Regions from separate parts of the Streptomyces sp. NPDC048504 genome, predicted to be linked through region 2. Evidence: riboswitches for the same ligand, from Rfam matches in the RefSeq annotation. Region 2 holds a riboswitch; each other region holds the start of a gene.
What was found. Region 2 has a riboswitch for cyclic di-AMP ahead of ACGFY9_RS44350 (transglycosylase SLT domain-containing protein). Riboswitches for the same ligand answer to the same signal wherever they lie in the genome.
Positions count from the first base shown of each region.

Region 1: it holds a riboswitch for cyclic di-AMP, as region 2 does, so the genes downstream of both, ACGFY9_RS46895 (M23 family metallopeptidase) here and ACGFY9_RS44350 (transglycosylase SLT domain-containing protein) in region 2, are expected to answer to the same signal.
Region 3: it holds a riboswitch for cyclic di-AMP, as region 2 does, so the genes downstream of both, ACGFY9_RS12770 (C40 family peptidase) here and ACGFY9_RS44350 (transglycosylase SLT domain-containing protein) in region 2, are expected to answer to the same signal.

Region 1 covers NZ_JBICXA010000029.1:62,410-64,601, forward strand. Annotated here, with positions in the region: gene ACGFY9_RS46890 (PP2C family protein-serine/threonine phosphatase) at 1-456, shown strand, start outside; cyclic di-AMP (ydaO/yuaA leader) riboswitch at 690-847, shown strand; gene ACGFY9_RS46895 (M23 family metallopeptidase) at 859-1,869, shown strand; gene ACGFY9_RS46900 (aldo/keto reductase) at 1,924-2,192, shown strand, end outside.
Region 2 covers NZ_JBICXA010000025.1:8,319-10,510, forward strand. Annotated here, with positions in the region: gene ACGFY9_RS44345 (CocE/NonD family hydrolase) at 1-585, shown strand, start outside; cyclic di-AMP (ydaO/yuaA leader) riboswitch at 817-1,018, shown strand; gene ACGFY9_RS44350 (transglycosylase SLT domain-containing protein) at 1,024-1,503, shown strand; gene ACGFY9_RS44355 (HAD family hydrolase) at 1,581-2,192, opposite strand, start outside.
Region 3 covers NZ_JBICXA010000004.1:408,556-410,747, reverse strand. Annotated here, with positions in the region: gene ACGFY9_RS12780 (helix-turn-helix domain-containing protein) at 1-129, opposite strand, end outside; gene ACGFY9_RS12775 (ATP-binding protein) at 342-800, shown strand; gene ACGFY9_RS12770 (C40 family peptidase) at 893-1,366, opposite strand; cyclic di-AMP (ydaO/yuaA leader) riboswitch at 1,370-1,549, opposite strand; gene ACGFY9_RS12765 (hypothetical protein) at 1,889-2,192, opposite strand, start outside.

The sequences.
Region 1 (2,192 bases), on a different contig from region 2:
CGGGCGCTGGCGCGCGAGGGCACCCGGCGGGACGGTCTCGACGCGTTCGAGGGGTTCACCACGGCCGTCCTCGCCGAACTCCCGCACGGCGACGGCGTCGTACGGATCGTCGACCGGGGACACCCGCCGCCGCTGCTGCTGCACGAGGACGGCACCGTACGCACGTTGCAGGTCCGGGAGCCCGCACTGCCCCTGGGAATGGGCGAGTTGGGGGTCTGGCCCGACCGCGCCGAGGAGTTCGCGTTCCCGGGCGGGGCCACCCTCCTCGTCCACACCGACGGGCTGTCCGAGGCGCGCGACTCCCACGGTGTCTTCTACGACCCCGGTGCGCGGCTGGCCGGCCGGACCTTCCGCAGTCCCGAGGCGTTGCTCGGCATCCTCGCCAAGGAGGTGCGCCGGTACTCTGGGGGCTGGATGACGGACGACATGGCGATGATCGCCGTACGCCATCCATGACCGTCATCACGGCGGGTGACCGGGCGGGAGCCCTCCGCATAACAACTGACGTGCCGTCAATACCTGTGGGAATTCTGAGACTTGGCCAACTCGCCCGTTTTTCGCCGGTGGTGGGCCGTTCGTCCAGCAAGGAAAGGTTAATGATCAAGCCGAACAGCTTGGAAACGGGCGCCCGTGTCTATTAACGTTCGATAACGCAGCGCGGTCGTCCCAGCCGTCACAAGAGATGGCTCCGTGCGCACGCGCCGAATCCCGCGAGGGAACCGGGGAACCACCACCTTGGGGTGAATCGCTCGTCGACCGCCGTGGCAACACGGCCGGTATACGCGCGTAGGAGACCTTCCTGCTCCGAACCCGTCAGCTAACCCGGTAGGCGAGAAGGAAGGAAAGGAGCACGCCCACGTGGCGTCAAACCAGGCTGCCCCAGAAGCCCCTGTCGTCTACGGCGGTTACCGCCCCGACGAGGGCCCCTGGGAGGAGTGGAATCCCAGCGCGGAGTCCGTTGCTCCCAACCGCGGCAAGCACCGTGTCGCCAAGCAGCGTGGTGGCGGAGGATTCGCCCGCAGCTCCACCGTCCTGGGCGTCGGTGTCATAGCCGCCGTCAGCGCGGGCGGTATGGCCAGCGCCAACACCGGCAAGCCGCCGGTCTCCATCTCCCTGCCCGACCTGCCCTCCGTGGGCCACCTGCTGGACGACTCGTCCAGCAGCACCCCCAAGGGTTCCGCCACGGCGCTCAGCAGCGTCGGGGTCAGCACGACCGAGACCGCCAAGGGCGCCTCGGACGCGGGTGAGCTGCTGCGCAACCGGATCATGGCGCAGGCCGAATCGCAGCAGGTGCAGGTCGACGGCAAGTCGAAGGCCGCCGTCGAGGCCGCCGTCGCCAAGCAGGTCGACGACGCCGCCGCCAAGGCCGAGAAGGACGCCGCGAAGAAGGCCGCCGCCGCGAAGAAGGCCGCGGAGGCCGCCGCCGCGAAGAAGGCCGAGGCCGCGAAGCTCGCCGCGCTGGCCAAGCAGTACACGCTGCCCGTCGGCTCGTACACGATCACCGGCACCTTCGGCCAGGCCGGCTCGATGTGGTCCTCCGGGTACCACACGGGCCTCGACTTCGCCGCGCCCACCGGCACGCTGATCAAGGCCATCCACAGCGGCACGGTCACCGAGGCGGGCTGGGCCGGGTCGTACGGGTACCGCACGATCATCACCCTCGACGACGGCACCGAGCTGTGGTTCTGCCACCAGTCCTCGATCAACGTCAGCGTCGGGCAGAAGGTCTCCACCGGTGAGGTCATCGGCCGCGTCGGCGCGACCGGCAACGTGACCGGGCCGCACCTCCACCTGGAGGTGCACATCAACGGCGCCGCCACCGCGAGCGATCCGGCGCCCTGGCTGCGCAGCAAGGGCCTCAACCCCTGATCCCTCCCTGATCGTCTGGAATATCCGGTTCCGGTCCGGCGGTTGAGGTGAAGCATGACTTCTCTTCGCAAGCTGGGCCGGTCCGACCTGGAGATCTTCCCGCTGAACCTCGGCGGCAACGTGTTCGGCTGGACCGCCGACGAGGCGGCCTCCTTCGCCGTGCTCGACGCGTATGCGGCCGCCGGCGGCAACTTCGTCGACACCGCCGACTCCTACTCGGCGTTCGCGCCGGGCAACCAGGGCGGCGAGTCCGAGACCGTCATCGGCAAGTGGCTCAAGGCCCGCGGCAACCGTGCCGGCGTCGTCATCGCCACCAAGGTCAG
Region 2 (2,192 bases):
GGCATCGGGCACGCGTTCCCGCCCGGGCATCGCATCCGGCTCGCGGTGTCGTCGGCGTACTGGCCGTGGATCTGGCCCCAGCCGGAGTCTTCGGCGGGGTTCACGCTGGACCCGGAGGGGAGTGCGCTCGAACTCCCGGTGCGGGAGCAGGAGTTGACGGAGGACATTCGTTTCGACGAACCCGAGGAGGCCGAGCCGCTCGGGGTCAACTACCCGGCGACGCTGGACGAACCGCGGCCCGAGCGGCTGGTCGTGCGGGACGTCGCGAAGGGCGAGTGGCGGCTGGAGGTGGACCCCCGGTACGGCGGCACGCGTGTGTACCCGGACGGGTTGGAGTTCACCGAGGACGCGTTGGAGACGTACACGATCGACGAGTCCGACCCGTTGTCGGCGCGCACGCTCTCCGAGTGGTCGATCCGGCTGCACCGGCCGGAGCTGGGGTGGGACACGAGCGTGCGTACGCGGTCGGAGATTACTTGCGACCAAACGGACTTTCTTACCTCAAATGAGGTCATCTGCACCGAGGGTGGAGAAGTGATCTTCCACCGCACCTGGGAGAAAAGGATTCCGAGAACTGCCAGTTGAGGGCGAATGCCCGATTTGCCGTTCTTAATCCCCCCGTGAGTTGGGTCACGCGTTTCTGTGCGTGACCTGTGTCCTGGTCTGCCCGCGTTCTCCCTTACGGCATTTGACAGTTGACCCTTGGCTCGCGCAAAGGATCAAGTGCCCCATACGCCTCAGACCAAGGTCAATAGGGGTTAGGTGTGATTCCGCCACTTGTTCCGGACATGTGCTCTCGCATAGTTTCCCGGCCTGTCGAGCGGAACGCCGAATCCTGCCGCCGCCCGGCATCCCAGTCACGAACTTCTCGCACGGCAGGAGCGGGGGAACCAGGTAAGTCGCCGGGCCGGTCATCGCGACCGGAACGGCTTGGGGTTAAGTCACGTCCGCAAGGGCGCGGCCGGGCACCTCCCAGCCCGAACCCGACAGCTCACCTCGCAGGCGACGGAGAGGAACCTCGTCATGCCTGCAACCGCTCAGTCCCGCCGCGCCCGCCTCGTCCGCCGTGTCGTTGTCGCCGGTACCGGTGTCGCGATCCTCGCGCTGCCCGTCGTCGGTGCGACCACCGCGTCGGCGGCCACCACGTCGACCACCGCCGCCTCGACCACGCTCGCCGGGTACCCCAACACCCTTGACGGGTGGATTCGGGAGTCGCTCGCGATCATGGCGCAGAAGGGGATTCCGGGTACGTACAACGGGATCTACCGGAACGTGATCCGTGAGTCGTCCGGTAACCAGTACGCGATCAACAACTGGGACTCCAACGCGGCGGCCGGTACGCCGTCGAAGGGGCTGCTCCAGGTGATCGACCCGACGTTCAACGCGTATCACGTTGCCGGGACTTCGTTTGATCCGTATGACCCGGTCGCTAACATCACGGCTGCTTGCAACTACGCGGCGGCGGTGTACGGGTCCATCGACAACGTGTACGGCGCTTACTAGAAACTGTTGGATCAGCCACGACGGGTTGTTGTTTGTCTGCAGCGCCGTCGTGGCTGGTCGCGCAGTTCCCCGCGCCCCTAAAAGACTTCGCTGAGGAGTCTTTCTAGGACCACGGCGATTCCGTCGTCCTCGTTCGATGACGTCACCTCGTCCGCCACCGCCTTGAGTTCGGGATGAGCGTTGGCCATCGCCACTCCATGCGCCGCCCAGTCGAACATCGGGATGTCGTTCGGCATGTCGCCGAAGGCGATGGTGTCGGACGGGGTCAGGCCCAAGTGGCGGGCGGCGAGAGCCAGGCCCGTTGCCTTGGTGATGCCGAGTGGCTGGAGTTCGACGGTGCCGGGGCCCGACATGGTGACCGAGGCCAGGGAACCGACCACCGAGCGGGCCGTGGAGGCCAACTCGTCGTCCTCTAGGGCGGGGTGACGGAGCAGCACCTTGCTGATGGGTTCGCACCAGAGGTCGTCGCGCTTGCCCACCCGTACCGCGGGGAGCGTCGGGTGCGGCATCAGGTAGCCGGGCTCGATCAGGGTCAGGCCGTCCACGCCGTCCTGGTCCACGGCCGCGTACACCTGGCCCACTTCCGCCTCGATCTTGCCGAGCGCGGTCTCCGCCAACTCCCGGTCCAGGGTGACGGACCAGAGCAGACGGTCCGCGCCGGCGTCGTACAACTGCGCGCCCTGTCCGCA
Region 3 (2,192 bases), on a different contig from region 2:
GCGGCTCACCTTCGACTGGTGCCAGCCGACCAGCCGGGCCGCCTCACCGCTGGTGAGCCCCGCCTCCGCACGCAATGCGCGCAGTTCCGCGCCCAGTTTCCGGCGGCGCACCGCGGGACCGTACTGCATGGGTTTCTCCTTACTCCTTCCGAGCCGCCCAAATACGGTCTGGGGTCGCAGAGTTCACCGCTTCGAGCGACAGATATATGCATATCTTGGTGGATCGCCACCGTTACCGACGCGGTAATGGCAGTCTGGCGAAGAAGCACCAGTCCGGGACCGTACTCGAACCATCCGCTCCGTGTCGGACACCGGTCCCGCGGGAAAGGGACGACCGCGCCATGGCAGACCATCTGGAAGCATCCGTCACTCTGCCGAGCGATCCCGCCTCGGTCTCCACCGCCCGCACCTACGTCGTCGGGACCCTGGTGGAATGGGGACTTCCGGCGGACACGGAGGTCGCCGACACCATCCGCCTCATCGTCTCCGAACTCGCCACCAACGCCGTACAGCACACCTTCGGGCAGTCACCCACCTTCACGGTGGACATCGAGCTGGAGCGTGACGAACGGCTGCACATCGGGGTCACCGACAGCCATCCTCGGTTCCCGAAACGCCTGCCGGCCGCCGTCCAGCAGGACAACGGCCGGGGCATGGTGATCATCCGCTGGCTGACCGCGGAGTGCGGCGGCAAACTCAAGGTCCGGCCCACCCTGGAGGGCGGCAAGACGGTCTCCATCGAGGTGCCCTGGACGGTACCGGCCCGGCCGGTGACCGCCGCGGGCCAGCAGGAGCCGTAGGACAGCGTTGTGAACGTCCCTGGACACCCGAGGGGGTGGCGGCCTGTCAGGTGGCCACCACCCCCTCGGGAGATTCGGACAGGTCTTGGCTCTTAGCTGACCCGGCCGTACCAGACGCTCTTGGTCCAGATCTTCTGCAGCCTCACCACGTCCCCCGTCTTCGGGGCGTGCCAGATCTTTCCCTTGCCGGCGTAGATGCCGACGTGGTAGACGCTGGAGCCCGAGTGGAAGAAGACGAGGTCCCCGGCCTTGCGGCTCTTGGCCGAGATGTGGTGGGTCTTGTTGTACTGCTGGGCCGCCGTACGGGGCAGTTTCTTGCCCGCCTTCTTGTACGAGTACAGCGTGAGCCCGGAGCAGTCGAAGCGGCCCGGTCCGGTGGCCCCGTACCTGTACGGGGCGCCCTTCTTGGACGCCGCGACCTGGAGCGCCTTCGTCGCGGGTGTCGCGGCCGCGGCGTCGGATGCGACGCCCGGTATCACGACGGAGCCGCCAACAGCGGCGATGGCGAAGGCCGAGGCCGTACCGGCCCTGACCATCAGCGACGGGACACGATTGAGCGCAGTCATGCGCAACCCTTCGTCAGCCGCCTGTGAAGGATGACCTGTCGGATTCGGGCTGGCGAAGTTGCCCGGCCGCTGACGCGGCTTCACCCCAAGGGCTGCTCGACCCGGTCATGGCGTGACCGTCCCGGCGACCCGTCGTGCTTGGGTCCTCCACTCCTGCCGATGCAATCCTGTCGACCTGTCATCCGGGCGGCGGCAGGACTCGGCGTCCGCCCGGATCGCCCCGCCGCTGCGGCGGGGTCTTGTCGTCAGACAGGGATCTTCACCTATGAATCTCCGAAAAGCCCAACGGAACCGGGGATTTGTGGGGTTACTCACCACTCACCCGTTCGGGTGGACACCCCCGTGTTCGAAGGGGCGTCGAGGGGTGTCAGGCCCCCGGACCAGCACCGGAACACTTCAGGCGGCCCTCGGGCTACGCGTGTTGCGCAACCCGGACGGCCGCATGGACGGAGAAGTGACTACGCCGATCAGGGGTACGTCGTTCGGCCGGTTTGGACGCCGCCCGAGGCGGCTGTGTCTCCGTCAACTGTCGGAGGGCGCGGGCAGGGTGACGCGCGCCGTGCGGCGCTCCCCGTCCAGCACGCGCAGCGCCCGCGCGAGGGTGGGAGCGTGCAGTTCGGTCTCACCCCGCTGGTGCATCAGCGCCAGCGCGTCCCGCAGCTCGGCGGCCTTGGCGACCAGTGCCTGAGCGGCCCTCAGACCACGGTACGTGTCACCGTTGTGCGCCGGGTTGATACGGCCGAGAAGGTCGGCCACATCCAGGTAACGGTCGATCAACTCGCCCTCGGCGCGCGTCAGTGCGGGCAGTGGAGGCAGTTCCGGCGGC